DNA from 3 places in the Marinobacterium iners genome. Region 1 is predicted to be linked to each of the others. Evidence: predicted binding sites of a transcription regulator. Region 1 holds the regulator's gene; each other region holds the start of a gene.
What was found. The regulator sigma-54, encoded in region 1, starts transcription at its own class of promoters, with help from an activator protein. The targets are predictions, from matches to a motif close to TGGCACNNNNNTTGCTNT.

Region 1 (4,657 bases):
ACACCCTCGACGGCCTCGGTATCAAGCTGCTGCATCGCTGTGGCATCGAGACGGCCATCATCACGGGGCGCCGTTCGCCCCAGGTGGAGCAGCGAGCTGAAGCGTTGGGCATCACCTATCTTCGCCAGGGGCGAGAAGACAAACTGGTCGCACTGGATGAACTGTGGCAAACCAGTCGACACAACGCCGCCGATACCGCCTATATCGGAGACGACCTGCCCGACCTTGCCGCCATTCGCGCCTGCGCCTTTGGCGCCTGTGTACCCAACGGTCATCCACTGGTGCGCAAAGAGGCGGATTGGTGCAGCAGTGCCGCTGGAGGCAAGGGGGCCGCAAGGGAGTTTTGCGAGTTGATTCTGGCCGCACAGGGCAAACTCAGCGCCATCTACGACGAGTACCGCTGAATGCTGCAAAGTCGACTGAGACTCTCCATCGCCTTGATCCTGCTGCTGGTGCCCCTGCTCTGGTGGGGGTTTGCCTCTACCCGGCTGAACGACGAGCCTTTACTGGACAAGGGTGCCGCTCGGATCGACTTTTTCGTCCGCAAGGCCCAGATCACGCGCTGGAACCAAAGCGGCGAAATGGCACAGGCACTGAGCTCTCCTCTGATGCGCCACTACCCTGAGCCAGGTGAGATGCTGCTGGACAACCCAACCACCCTAATACCCCGCGAGCAGAGTGGTGAGTTCCGTATTTTAGCACAGGAAGGCCGTATGCCCGACTCACAGGAACGCATAGTACTTGCAGGGGATGTACAGCTTCATGATAATCCGCCTTCAGGCAGTGCCAGCGAGATGCTGACCGAGCGACTGACACTCTACCCTCCACGCGACTATGCCCACACAGACCTGCCAGTCAGGGTAATACGCGGCCTGGACCATATGGAAAGCCAAGGCATGGAGGTCTTTTTTGACGAACAGCGGGTTGAACTGCTGTCCGAGGTAAAAGGTACATACCATGCGAATTAACCGCCCTGTGTTGCTGACCACCCTGCTGCTGAGCCTGTCCGCCAGCGTGCAGGCACTGCCCGAGGATCGCAATCAGCCAATCAACGTCTCGGCTGACCGCGCCAGCATGAACGAGCGTACCGGTATCACCGTATACACAGGCGATGTGGAAATAATTCAGGGCAGCATGGAAATTCGTGGTGAGCGCGTTGAACTGCACCGTGCAGCTGACGGCAGCATTGACCGCATTATCTCCACCGGCAAGCCGGCCAGATTTCAGCAGCAGCCATCTGCCGATCAGCCCCTGACCAAGGCCTACGGTGAAAGGATGGAGTACCGGGTCAAGCAACAAGAGGTTACCATCACCGAAAATGCACGCGTCGATCAGTCCAAGGATACCTTCACCGGAGAGCGGATCGTTTACAATATGGCGCGTGCGGTGGTGAACGCTTTCGGCAGCGACCGCGAGGGCGGCGAACGGGTCAAAATGGTGATTCAGCCCAAGCCGACGGGGACCAACTGATGGCGACACTGGAAGCCTTGCACCTTGCCAAAAGCTACAAGGGGCGCCAGGTGGTACAGGATGTATCTCTGCAGATGGAAACGGGCCAGATCGTTGGTCTGCTGGGACCCAACGGTGCCGGCAAGACCACCTGCTTTTATATGATTGTGGGACTTATCCACGCCGACCGGGGACAAATCCGACTGCACCAGGACGACGTTACCCGCCTGCCCATGCATGAGCGCGCTCGCCGCGGTATCGGCTATCTGCCTCAGGAAGCTTCGGTGTTTCGGAAGCTGAGCGTACATGACAACCTGATGGCCATTCTGGAAACTCGCAAGGAGCTGAACACCTCTGATCGTAAGGCATTGCTGGAGCAGCTGCTGGAAGAGTTCCACATTACTCACCTGCGCAATAGTCTGGGTATGGCCCTGTCTGGCGGAGAGCGTCGACGTGTTGAAATCGCACGGGCCTTGGCAACCGAGCCTGACTTTATCCTGCTGGACGAACCCTTTGCCGGCGTTGATCCAATCTCGGTCAGCGATATCAAACAAACCATTCGCCACCTACAGTCTCGCGGCATTGGCATTCTGATCACCGATCATAACGTGCGCGAGACACTCGACATCTGCGAACGAGCATATATCGTAAGTGAAGGGGGGATACTCGCACAGGGCACACCGGCCGAGATCCTGGCTAACGAACAGGTTCGCCGTGCCTATCTGGGCGAGCAGTTTTCCCTTTGATCCTGAGTCGTCAATCATGTACATCCACTCCGTCCACCTGGCAGCTCTGATATGAAGCAATCGTTACAACTCAAGATCGGCCAGCATCTGACGATGACACCCCAGTTGCAACAAGCAATACGTCTGCTGCAACTGTCAACGCTGGACCTGCAGCAGGAGATCCAGGAAGCCCTGGAGAGCAACCCACTGCTGGAAGTCGAGGAGGAACTGGACAGCGCCGAAGAGACCCAGACTGAAGCCCGTGATGATCGTCACGACGCCTCTGCCGACAGCCTCTCTAACGACACCGCTGACGAGGACAGCTGGGACGAAAACGCACTGGAAGAGCGCTGGAATGATGAAATCCCTCGTGAACTGTCCACCGACAGCAACTGGGATGATACCTTCCAGCACCAGAGTACACCCGGTCCTGCCCGTGATGATGACTGGGAACCCGGTGATAACGATTCGGCCGAAGACAGCCTTCAGGATCACCTACTGTGGCAGCTCAACCTGACCCCCATGAGTGACCCTGACCGTATGGTCGCCATGGCCCTTATCGATGCTGTCGATCCGGATGGCTATCTACGCACGGACGTAGATGAAGTTCTGGAACACTTCACCCGGAGCGAACCCCAGCTGTTTGCAGATGCCGAGCCTGAAGAGATTGAAACGGTACTGCACCGCCTGCAACAGTTTGACCCGCCCGGTGTCTGTGCACGAGACCTGAGCGAATGTCTGCAGATACAGCTGCGCCAGCTGCCTGAAAATACTCCGATGCTGAAAGAGGCATTACGCCTGGTACGCGATCACCTGGGTCTGCTCGGCAATCATGACTATCGTACCTTGATGCGCCGCATGCGCCTGAAGGAAGAGGCCCTGCAACAGATCATCAGTCTGATCCAGTCGCTTAATCCAAAACCGGGCACCAGCATCAGCAGTGAACAGTCAGAGTACGTTATACCCGATGTTGTGGTGCGCAAGGTGCAGGGGCAGTGGAATGTAAGCCTGAACTCAGAGGCATCCCCCAAGCTGCGTATCAATACCGACTATGCTGATCTTATAAGACGGGCCGACAACAGCGCTGACAACACCTATCTGAAAAACCATCTACAGGAAGCGCGCTGGTTTCTGAAGAGCCTGCTGAGTCGCAACGAAACCCTGCTCAAGGTCGCCACCGAGATCGTGGCCCGCCAGATCGATTTTTTCGAGGAAGGTGAAGAGGGTATGAAGCCGATGGTTCTGCATGACATCGCTGAAGCCGTAGAGATGCACGAATCAACCATTTCCCGTGTCACTACCCAGAAATACATGCATACGCCCCGAGGCATCTTCGAGCTGAAGTATTTTTTCTCCAGCCATGTGAGCACGTCAGACGGAGGCGCTGCCTCCTCTACCGCCATTCGTGCCTTGATCAAGAAGCTGATCAGCGCGGAGAATACCGCAAAACCACTCAGTGATAACAAGATAGCCGACCTGCTGAAAGAGCAAGGATTTAACGTAGCCAGACGCACAGTGGCAAAATATCGTGAAGCGATGAACATTCCGCCTTCTAATGAGCGCAAGCGTCTGGTTTAATGAGACTACAGGCACGCCGGAAGAACGTGCTTTATGACGAGGAGAAAACCTATGCAGATCAACATCACTGGCCATCACGTCGAACTGACTGACGCCCTGAACGAATATGTACGTACCAAGTTCGACCGACTGGAACGCCACTTCGATAACATCACCAATGTACAGGTCACCCTCAGTGTCGAGAAGCTGCGCCAGAAGGCCGAAGCCGATATCCACCTGGCCGGAGGTGAAGTATTCGCAGCGCATGAGCATGACGACATGTATGCTGCAATTGATGGCATGGTGGACAAGCTTGACCGCCAGATCATCAAGCACAAAGAAAAACTCAAATCCCACAAATAACCGGTAGCAGCACGTCACGACATGCAACTATCAGAACTGCTGACCTCATCCCGTACACTCTGCCACGTCGATGTGGTCAGCAAAAAGCGAGCGCTTGAGCTCGCCAGCCAGACTATCGCCGAGCAGCTGGACGGCATGGCCGCTGAAGATATCTTCAGCGGCCTGATCAACCGAGAACGCCTTGGCAGCACCGGTATCGGTGAAGGCGTTGCCATTCCTCATTGCAGAATTCCAGGTGTTACAACAGCCATCGGATTACTGATGACGCTGTCCAGCCCGATTGACTTCGATGCCATCGACAACCGTCCAGTCGACCTGATCTGCTTCCTGCTGGTTCCCGAAGACGGCGCTGAAGAGCACCTGCAGACACTGGCAGGGTTGGCAGAGCTGTTCAACGACTCCAGCACCCGTGAATCACTGCGCAGCTGCGAAGATTCCTCAAGCCTGCTGGATCGCGTCCAAACTCTCTGCAGAGGCGCCTGACATGCGACTGGTCGTCATCAGCGGCCGCTCCGGCTCAGGCAAAAGCACCGCCCTGCAGGCACTGGAAGATGTCGGTTTCT
Region 2 (4,657 bases), 1.9 Mb from region 1:
AGGCATCGATCTCCCAGCCCGGGTCGGTAGTGGCGGTACAGCCTGCCAGTGAACTCATGGCCACGACCTCTTCCACACTGTCGTCGGCCACGGCCTGAGTGAGTAGCTGGGCCTTGTTGTTGATCGCTTTGAGATGTTTCATATCAGTGCGCCCTCCGCGGCGAGATGTACTGGTCTATGAAGGCGGGGTTGGCCGCCATGATGCGGCTGTAGACTTCGATGCCGAAGTCGACCCAGTCTCGCATCAGGTCGCAGTAGTGATAGGTTGGATGAGTGGGATCCCCGTAGCGGGCATAGCTTTCGTGATAGCAGCCGCCTGAACACAGGTTGCGAATACGGCAGCTGGCACAGCCGGTATCGGTTCGATCGAGCCGCTTGGAGAGAAAGTCCCCCAGCTCCACTTGCTGGACACCGGTTTTCACATTGCCAAACGTCGGCATGTCGGACCCGGTGAACCGATGGCAAAGATTGAGTTCCCCCTCATGATCCACCGCCAGCATTTTCAGGCCGGCGCCACAGGGCAGGGCCTTTTTATGGCCTTCGTGCAGGTCGGTGATTAGCTGATGCATGTTGGAGAAACCGATATTGCGGTGCTCCAGTGCCGCATCGAGATAGCGCTGACCAAGGCGTTTCATGCCGGCAAACACTTCGATCAACTCTTCTGAACTGAGGTTATAGCTGCTGATGTCGCCAGAGGTAACCGGTGCAAAGCCCACCTCGGAAAAGCCCATCTCGTTGAACAGGTGATCCCAGATCCGCTCCACCTCTGTGGTGCCACGGGTCAGCGTGACACGCGCTCCGATGGGACGTGAGTCGTACCGCTCCAGCAGCCTCAACGCCTTGCGACGCACAACATCGTAAGTACCCTGGCCACCCACGGTGATACGGTTTTTGTCATGAATCGCCTTGGGGCCATCCATGCTGACCGACAGACCGAAACGATGGGCATTGAGCCAGTCGATGATCTCATCGGTCAGCAGTGTGGCATTGGTGGTCATGACGAAATCGAGCTGTTTGCCCAGTTCGGCAAAGCGGCGCTCGCAGTAGTCCACCATCGCTTCAATCAGCGGCCGGTTGCTCAGCGGCTCACCGCCAAAGAACACCACCGTGTAGCGTTCTTCGTCGGGTGATTCGCGCAGCAGCATCTCCACCGAATCAATTGCAGTCTGCAGCTCCATCTTGCGACCGGCGGACGGGATATCCAGGTCTTCCTTGTAGCAGTAGGTACAGCTGAGGTTGCAGCCAGTATTGACGTTCAGTACCACGGTTGTGAGTGGAAACTGATCAACCCGGCGGGTACCGATTTCATCCGTCAGCGGCCGGCCATCATTGACCAGCTCCAGCGCCAGCAGCTCTCGCACCGTTTCGGTAATCTCCTGCTCCGTGAAACGGTTGCTCAGCTCGGCCACCAGCGCTTCGGCGGAGTGTTCCTGTCCGCGCAGCCGATCGAGAATGTCCGACGTCAGGTTGTCCAGCGCAAACAGCGAACTGGACGGTATGTGGAACAACATGCGGGTATCCCCGACCTGCACTTCATGCAGGTTGTGTTCCACCAGATTGAGTACAGCGCCCATGTCTGTTCTCCCCTGTTAGGTTGCCATCCGGATGCCTGCAGGCATCCCCCCTTCTCTGCCATCAGGCATTTGTCAGGGGATCGGAGGGTTGTTCCAGCGCTGCACCGTCACAATCATCTGCCCTTCGGCATTGTGTGTGTCACCGCCATCCATCACCGTTGCCTGTACTTTCAGGTTACCGGCGTTGTTGGTCATCATGCGTCGCTCAGGATTGGGACCCGCAGCGGCTGGCGTGAATACACCAGTATCCGGGTTCATCTGGCCGGTAAAGCGAACATCCCCATCAGCCTCGGCCACTTCATCAAATGGCGCCACTGCCCATTGCGCAGGCATCATGCCGATGCGGTAGTCATCGTCGGTACCGGGCTTGCCGTCCGGCCCAACGGCCCAGGCTTCAGCTTCAAAACGAGCCTCCACTTTCGGTGTTGAGCTGCCATTACCACCCACACGGGCCACGGCAAACTCCGGCACCACTTTCACCTGAGCGATGCGATCATAGACAGCAAAGCGCCCGCCCTGAGCGTCGCCCACACTCACCTCATGAATGCCCGAGGCGGCCTCGGATGCTCTGGCACGTACCTTGATCAGGCTGTCGCTTTCACTGATCACCTCGATAACATCAATGCCCTGGCCCAATACCGGCATGCCCTTAAGACCTGTACCGATAATGCTGACCTCAGCTTCGTTGCCCGCCCTGATGTAAGCCGGCTGCAGTGCCAGTACCCGGCTGTTGCCATCGGCACGCGCCGCTACCACATCAGCCCCCACTTCATCGTGATCACGCAGGAACATGCGACCTTCCAGCTGCCCATTACGCAGCGCAAACACCTGTCGCATGGCGCGCCCATCGATCTCAAGATCCGCACGCCACTCATAGCCGGTATACACCACCGCCATGCCCTGCCCCTGAATGGGAGCGCCGTCGTCATACTGGCCACTGAGGCTGACTTGATACTGATCCTGACCCTCTGCGGGCATGACCTTCATCTCGGCATGGAAGGCGCCACGACCCGGCATGTGGCCCACCAGCGTCCAACCACCGCTGACCGGCGCTGCCGACTGCTGCTGCCATTGATCCCAGGCTGCGGATTCCATGGGCAAGGCTTCAGCCAGATGCGGCACCATCTGATTCAGCGCAAGCTCGAACCAATCCCGATCACGCGCCAGCGCCTGAAATTCGGTTGTAGGCCACTGGCCCAGATGGAAGTGAACCAGATGCTCCCACTCTTCAGCGGGCCGACGCTGCAGCAGCACACGTGCTCCTGAGTGACAGCGGGCACACATCTCGGTAAATTCCTGTGAATCGAACGCTTCGGATGTATTCAGACGACGCTCAAGTGCATAGCGGGCTCCTTCGGTTTCTTCCGGTGCCAGCCCCTGCCGGTCTGCCAGATATTTCACCAGCGTGCGCCGGTTTTCATCGCTGATCTGCAGGCCATGCATGATCTGCATGCGGGCAATTGTCATCAACCAACCTTCCGGCGTTTTGCGTTGATGGCTGATACGGCTCCACTGCTGGTCAGCCTCCTGGGTGTGGCACGCCAGACACTTGCTGCTGATAATCTGCTCGGCACTGTCGTTGGCCATGGCCGTCTGAGCACTCACCGCCAGCGCCAATGCCAGCAGCCCCCCGCCCAGCGGTTTCAGAGTTGTTGTATTCAAGGTCCGACCTCCTTCTGTGGTCATTGCAAGGGGCATCTGTCGGGACGCCCGTCGAGATCCAGGTCAATGTTGAGTCACAAAGGAGCTAGCACAGCCTGTGCCAAGTTCATCTTTTCAAAACAAAACAGTCACTTGAGTGAAATATTACGACTTTCGACCCCGCCAGCCAGGCAGCGTCATCTGTTTAATATCGCGACACCTGTTTCATCCTGAGACAGACGCCCATTTTCGGGGCCTGACGCCGGAGTAGCGGGCTGAATCAGATTCAGACAGCTGTCTCATTCTGCGACAGGCCAAAACAGCAAGAACATAGGTACACACATAGAAAACCATTCAATTTCATTAAGTTAGGATTTAATCAAAACTGGCACAGCCATTGCGATACAGGGGAGACAGACTCAACGACAACGATAAGAGGTTCACCATGACGGAGTTTGCCCTTCACTCTGATACTCAGGCCTTCATCAGCCGCCGCCACCCTCTGCTGATTGGCGATCAGCGCCCTGCAGGTTCCGAAGGCAGGGAGATTGATGTGATCAACCCCGCCACCGGAGAGTGTTTCACCAAGGTAGCCTGTGGGACTGCCGCTGATGTTGATCAGGCCGTCGCAACGGCGCGCCAGACATTCGAGGACTCCAGCTGGAGCCGCATGACACCGGTCGAGCGCGAACGCCTGCTGTGGCGTTTTGCCGATCTGATCGACGCCAACGCCGACTCGCTGGCCGAGATCGAGTGTCTCGACAATGGCAAGAGCGTCGCCATCGCCAAGGGAGTCGATATCCAGCTGGCCGTCAATTTCCTTCGCTACATGGCCGGCTGGGCAACCAAAATCGAGGGCAGTTGTGTACAGCCATCGGTTCCCTTCATGCCCGGCGCCCAATTCCACGGTTACACCCGGCGTGAGCCGGTCGGGGTGGTGGGTGCTATCGTGGCCTGGAACTTCCCGTTGCTGTTGGCCTGCTGGAAGCTCGGCCCGGCGCTGGCGACAGGGTGTACCGTCGTACTGAAGCCGGCTGAAGATACCCCCCTGACCGCGTTGCGACTGGGTGAACTGGCGCTGGAAGCGGGCTATCCGCCCGGGGTGTTGAACGTTGTCCCGGGCCTGGGCGGTGATGCCGGTGCAGCCCTGTCATCACATCCCGATGTGGACAAACTGACCTTTACGGGGTCGACCGGTGTCGGCAAGCTGATCGGCAAGGCCGCCATGGACCACATGACACGGGTGACCCTTGAGCTGGGCGGCAAGTCACCCACCATCGTGCTGGAAGACGCCGATCCGCAGGAGGCCGCCGCAGGGGCCGCCAATGCGATCTTCTTCAATCAGGGACAGGTGTGCTGTGCCGGTTCGCGCCTGTATGTGCAGCGCAAGCTGTTCGACAATCTGGTGGCAGATATCACCGATATCGCAGGCCGGATTCGTC
Region 3 (4,657 bases), 1.4 Mb from region 1:
TCTCCACTGTAAAACTTCGGGTGGCGCTATCCGCCTCCCTTGAGATGTGACTGACAACACCGCTGAAAGTACGTTGATCCAGCAAAACCACTTCTGCTCGTTGCCCCAGCTCGAGCCCGGCCACCTGTTGCTGCGGCACCTGCGCTCGCACTCGCAGCACTGCCGTATCGAGCAACCGCCCCCACACTTGACCGGCAACCAGATAGTCCCCCAGGTCCACATCGAGACTGTCAAGTACGCCTGCGAAAGGTGCGACCGGACGTGTGTGTTCAAGTTCAAGTTCTGCACTGCGTACTGCCTGCTCAGCAGCGGCCAGCTCACTTTGTAATCGCAACAGGTCGGTTTGTGCATTCAGTCCCTGCCGACGCAAACTCTGTCCGGCTTCCAGCTGACTGCGGCTATAGGCTAGCTGGGCACGCGCCTGCGACAGTCGGCTGCGGCGGTCGTCTTCCGACAGTTGCAACAGAAGATCGCCCTTAACAACCTGAGCACCCCGCCCTACCGGCAGAACATCGACTGTAGCACTGATCTGTGCACGCAAATCCACACTTTGCCAGGGCTCTACCTGCCCCTGCAGCACAATTTGTCGACGATAGGGCTGAGCCGCACTCAGCCTGGCAGCGACCGTAATCGGCTGTGCTACGGGAGCAGCCGCTTCAGGTGCATTGTCACGACTGCTGAGCAGTTCTCCGCTGAACAGCCACACCAGCAACGCCAGCGTGAGCAGCAAGGCTAGATGACCAAAACCGGGGTTGAATTTCATGGCCTGACAAGACTCCGTTTCGGGCCTGAATCGGGGGATAAAAGCTGGCTTAAGACTACCATTGCCATGGTGCAGGGTCATCCGGTTTCAGCTTTAACCCTGCCGTTTCTACTGCTACTCTTTGAGCAAACTTCAGGAAGGAAACCACCTCCCATGACCGCAAAAACCGGATTTCGTACCCGCATCGCGCTCCCCTTTGTTATTACAGCCGCAGCACTGGTCTTTGTCGGGCTGTTCAGCGTCAACACCAGTCGCAATTTGGTCTCAGACACCGATGACCTGGCCAGCAACTACCTCCCGGCAATCAGCGAAATTCTTAACGGGGATCGTGACCTCTATCAGGCACTGGTAGCACAAATGGCGGCCGTCGATGCGGGCACCAACCTGCAGGAAGCCGACGCACAAGTCGCAAGCTTTGACGAAAATACTCAGCAGGCGCATGACCGTTTCAATCAGGCTGTTGCGCGCCTTCGCGGTACCGGTATCTCGAGTTCGTCCGAGGGATTTGAGCAGGCTTTCCGGCAGTGGGAAAGCTCGGCTCGTCAAGTGATGGAACTGGCGCGAAGCGGTAACCCTGAACGTGCACGTGCCTTGTCACATCAGGTCACACAGCCGCTGTTCAGCCAGCTGCGCGACTATTTCGACCGGGTAGGCTCCCATACCGAGCAGCTGGCTCAGGAGAAAGCCGCCGAGGCATCCTCGGAAGGCGTCAGCAGTTCGGTCACCACGTTGATCATTACCTTGCTGGCGCTTTTGCTCAGCCTGGCCCTGTTCTTTATTTTCATGCGTCTGATTCTGCGCTCCATCACCGCTCTGCGTGAGCAGCTTGACAACATTGCCAAGGGCGAAGGCGACCTCACCCAGCGTATTCCGGTTGAAAGCAACGACGACCTGGGTCGACTGGCCAGCAGCTTCAACCTGGTATTGAGTAATCTGCAGCAGATGATTGGCAGTATTCAGAGCCTGAGCCGTGACTTGGGACAGGAGTCAGGTCGCCTGGCCTCGGCAGCTCAGGATAACGATGCAGGTGTCAGCCGCCAGACTGATGCCATCTCCATGGTGGCAACGGCCATCAATGAGATGCAAAGCGCCATCGAAGAGGTGGCAGGCAACGCTTCACGAGCCGCGGACATAACCCGTGAAGCGGATCAGACCGGCCAGCGCAGCGCCGAGATCATTCACCAGTCTTCGGCGCAGGTGCGACGACTGGCCGAACAGACCGAGAAGGCGGTGACCTCAATCCGAACGCTCGCCGACAATTCCAACGAGATCAGCAGTGTGCTGGATGTGATCCGTGATGTGGCTGAGCAGACCAACCTGCTGGCGCTCAACGCGGCCATCGAAGCCGCCCGCGCAGGCGAACAGGGACGCGGTTTTGCAGTGGTGGCCGACGAAGTGCGTACCCTCGCCAGACGTACTCAGGAGTCCACTGAAAACATACAGAACATGATCAGTCGACTGCAGGGTGGCGTTTCTGAAGTCGTCACCGTAATGGAAACCGGCAGCAAAGAAGCCAGTGCCACCGAATCTCTCTCCAGCAGCGCCGAAGCCGAGTTACAGACCATCTTGCAGGCGATCTCTCATATTACCGACGTCAATACCAGCGTAGCCTCCGCTACCGAACAGCAGACTCAGGTCGTGGATGAGATCAACCGCAGCATCACCGAAATCAATGATTTGGCCACACAGGGGGCCGACCGCTCACGAGACATCGGCAGCATCAGCCGCTCACTGGATGGGTATGCCCAGCAATTGCAGCAGCAGACCGGTCGTTTCAAGGTGTAATGCCGCACCGCAACTGAGCAGGCCTGCACCAGTGTACAGCACAGCGGCGGTACCCATTACCGCCGCATCACCCCACTTAACATAACAACTCCTTTAAAAACATAAAGTTGATAAAACTGGCCCCTCTTTTGCTGTAACCATATCAACCTTCGGGCCCCGGCGGCCCTGACAAACTGACTGTATTCGGATAATGGCGTCCGTCACCTCTCTGCCCCACCGGCAGAGCCGGTGCGGGCGCTTTTTTTATGTCCCGTCGCCAGTTTTTCTCGACCGCCAGATAACACAGACCGGCATACAACTGACCTATCTCTGAGGTGACACCATGGCTTATCTGATCCCATCCGAATTCGTGACCAAAATGGTCGACGCAGGCGAATCCAAAATTCACATGTCCACCCGCGATACCCTGATCCGCGCCTATATGGCCGGCGCAATACTGGCGCTGGCCGCTGTATTTGCCGTGACCGTGGCGGTACAGACCGGTGTTTTCCTGATCGGGGCACTGCTGTTTCCGGTCGGCTTCATCATGCTCTACCTGATGGGGTTTGACCTGCTGACCGGCGTATTCATGCTGACCCCATTGGCCTGGCTCGACCGACGCCCTGGCGTAACCTGGCCGCAGATTCTGCGCAACTGGGGACTGGTTTTTGTGGGCAACTTTGCTGGTGCACTGACCGTCGCATTCATGATGTCCTACATCTTCACCATGGGTTACAACACCGATGGCGGCGCCATTGCCGAGAAGGTAGCCCATATTGGTGAGTCACGCACCCTGGGCTATGCCGCCTACGGTTTCGATGGCTGGATGACAATCTTCATCCGCGGCATGCTGTGCAACTGGATGGTATCAATGGGCGTTGTCGGCGCCATGATCTCCACCCATGTCAGCGGCAAGGTTCTGGCAATGTGGATGCCGATCATGCTGTTCTTCTTTATGGGCTTCGAGCATTCGGTAGTGAACATGTTCCTGTTCCCGTTTGGCCTGATCATGGGCGGCGACTTTTCGGTGATGGACTACATGATCTGGAATGAGATCCCCACAGCACTGGGCAACCTGGTCGGTGGTCTGGCCTTCACCGGACTCACCCTGTACACCACCCATGTGCGTACTGCGGCCAAACGCAAACTGGCGGCCAACACTTCTGCTGTCAAACCGGCATCCGCGTCGGCCTGATTACAGCCATCCATCCGCGCAGCGCTTTTCCGGGAGCGCTGCGCTGTTGTATTCAGGGGAGAGAAACCATGCCGCCAGGACTACAGCTCAGTCTGGGCCAGTATTCAGACGCAGGACGTAAGGACTGCAATCAGGACTTTTACGGTGCGCTTATCCCCACCGAACCTCAGCTCAGCCTCAAAGGCGCCGCTTTTGCCATCGCCGATGGCATCAGTTCCAGTGATGTCAGCCAGATCGCCAGTTCAGCGGCGGTCAGAGGCTTTCTTGATGACTACTTCTGTACCAGCGACACTTGGAGCGTTAAGACTGCCGCGGAAAAGGTGCTGTTCGCCACCAACTCATGGCTTTGCAGCCAGACCCGTCACAGCGAGCACCGTTTTGACAGGAACCGGGGGTATGTTTGCACCTTCAGCGGGTTGATTATCAAGGGCCACAGCGCACACCTTCTGCATGCCGGCGACAGCCGCATCTACCGGGTTCGCAACCGCTCGCTGGAACAGCTCACCAAGGATCATCGCTTGTGGATATCACGTGAAGAAAGCTATCTGAGCCGTGCACTGGGCATTGAAGACTGTCTTGAATTGGACTACGACTGCCTGACGCTGCAGTGCGGCGATCTGTTTCTGCTTGCCACCGACGGGGTCTACGAGCATCTGGATGCACAGTATCTGCTCGATCTTCTGGAACAACATGCCGAGGATCTGAACCAGGCTGCCCGATCAATTGTGGAGGCGGCGTTCGCACAGGGCAGCCCTGACAACTTGACCCTGCAGATTCTGCGTATTAACCGCCTGCCTTCTGCAGAGCATCAGGTGGTGCAGCAACAGGTTGAACAGCTTCCCCTGCCACCAACACTGGAGCCCGGCATGGCGTTTGATGGCTACCGGATCCTGCGTGTGCTGCACGCTACCAGTCGCAGCCATGTGTTTCTTGCC

Region 2: the regulator sigma-54 is predicted to act here: its motif matches at 3,322-3,339, upstream of peaA (quinohemoprotein amine dehydrogenase subunit alpha).
Region 3: the regulator sigma-54 is predicted to act here: its motif matches at 2,666-2,683, upstream of CFI10_RS16160 (formate/nitrite transporter family protein).

Annotation. Positions count from the first base shown of each region.
Region 1 is NZ_CP022297.1:686,139-690,795, reverse strand. Features, by position in the region: gene CFI10_RS03365 (KdsC family phosphatase) at 1-404, shown strand, start outside; gene lptC (LPS export ABC transporter periplasmic protein LptC) at 405-968, shown strand; gene lptA (lipopolysaccharide transport periplasmic protein LptA) at 958-1,470, shown strand; gene lptB (LPS export ABC transporter ATP-binding protein) at 1,470-2,195, shown strand; gene CFI10_RS03345 (RNA polymerase factor sigma-54) at 2,247-3,752, shown strand; gene hpf (ribosome hibernation promoting factor) at 3,804-4,094, shown strand; gene CFI10_RS03335 (PTS sugar transporter subunit IIA) at 4,116-4,577, shown strand; gene rapZ (RNase adapter RapZ) at 4,579-4,657, shown strand, end outside.
Region 2 is NZ_CP022297.1:2,629,329-2,633,985, forward strand. Features, by position in the region: gene qhpC (quinohemoprotein amine dehydrogenase subunit gamma) at 1-142, opposite strand, end outside; gene peaB (quinohemoprotein amine dehydrogenase maturation protein) at 144-1,574, opposite strand; gene peaA (quinohemoprotein amine dehydrogenase subunit alpha) at 1,647-3,236, opposite strand; gene CFI10_RS12685 (aldehyde dehydrogenase family protein) at 3,661-4,657, shown strand, end outside.
Region 3 is NZ_CP022297.1:3,358,165-3,362,821, forward strand. Features, by position in the region: gene CFI10_RS16150 (efflux RND transporter periplasmic adaptor subunit) at 1-763, opposite strand, end outside; gene CFI10_RS16155 (methyl-accepting chemotaxis protein) at 917-2,548, shown strand; gene CFI10_RS16160 (formate/nitrite transporter family protein) at 2,871-3,722, shown strand; gene CFI10_RS16165 (bifunctional protein-serine/threonine kinase/phosphatase) at 3,791-4,657, shown strand, end outside.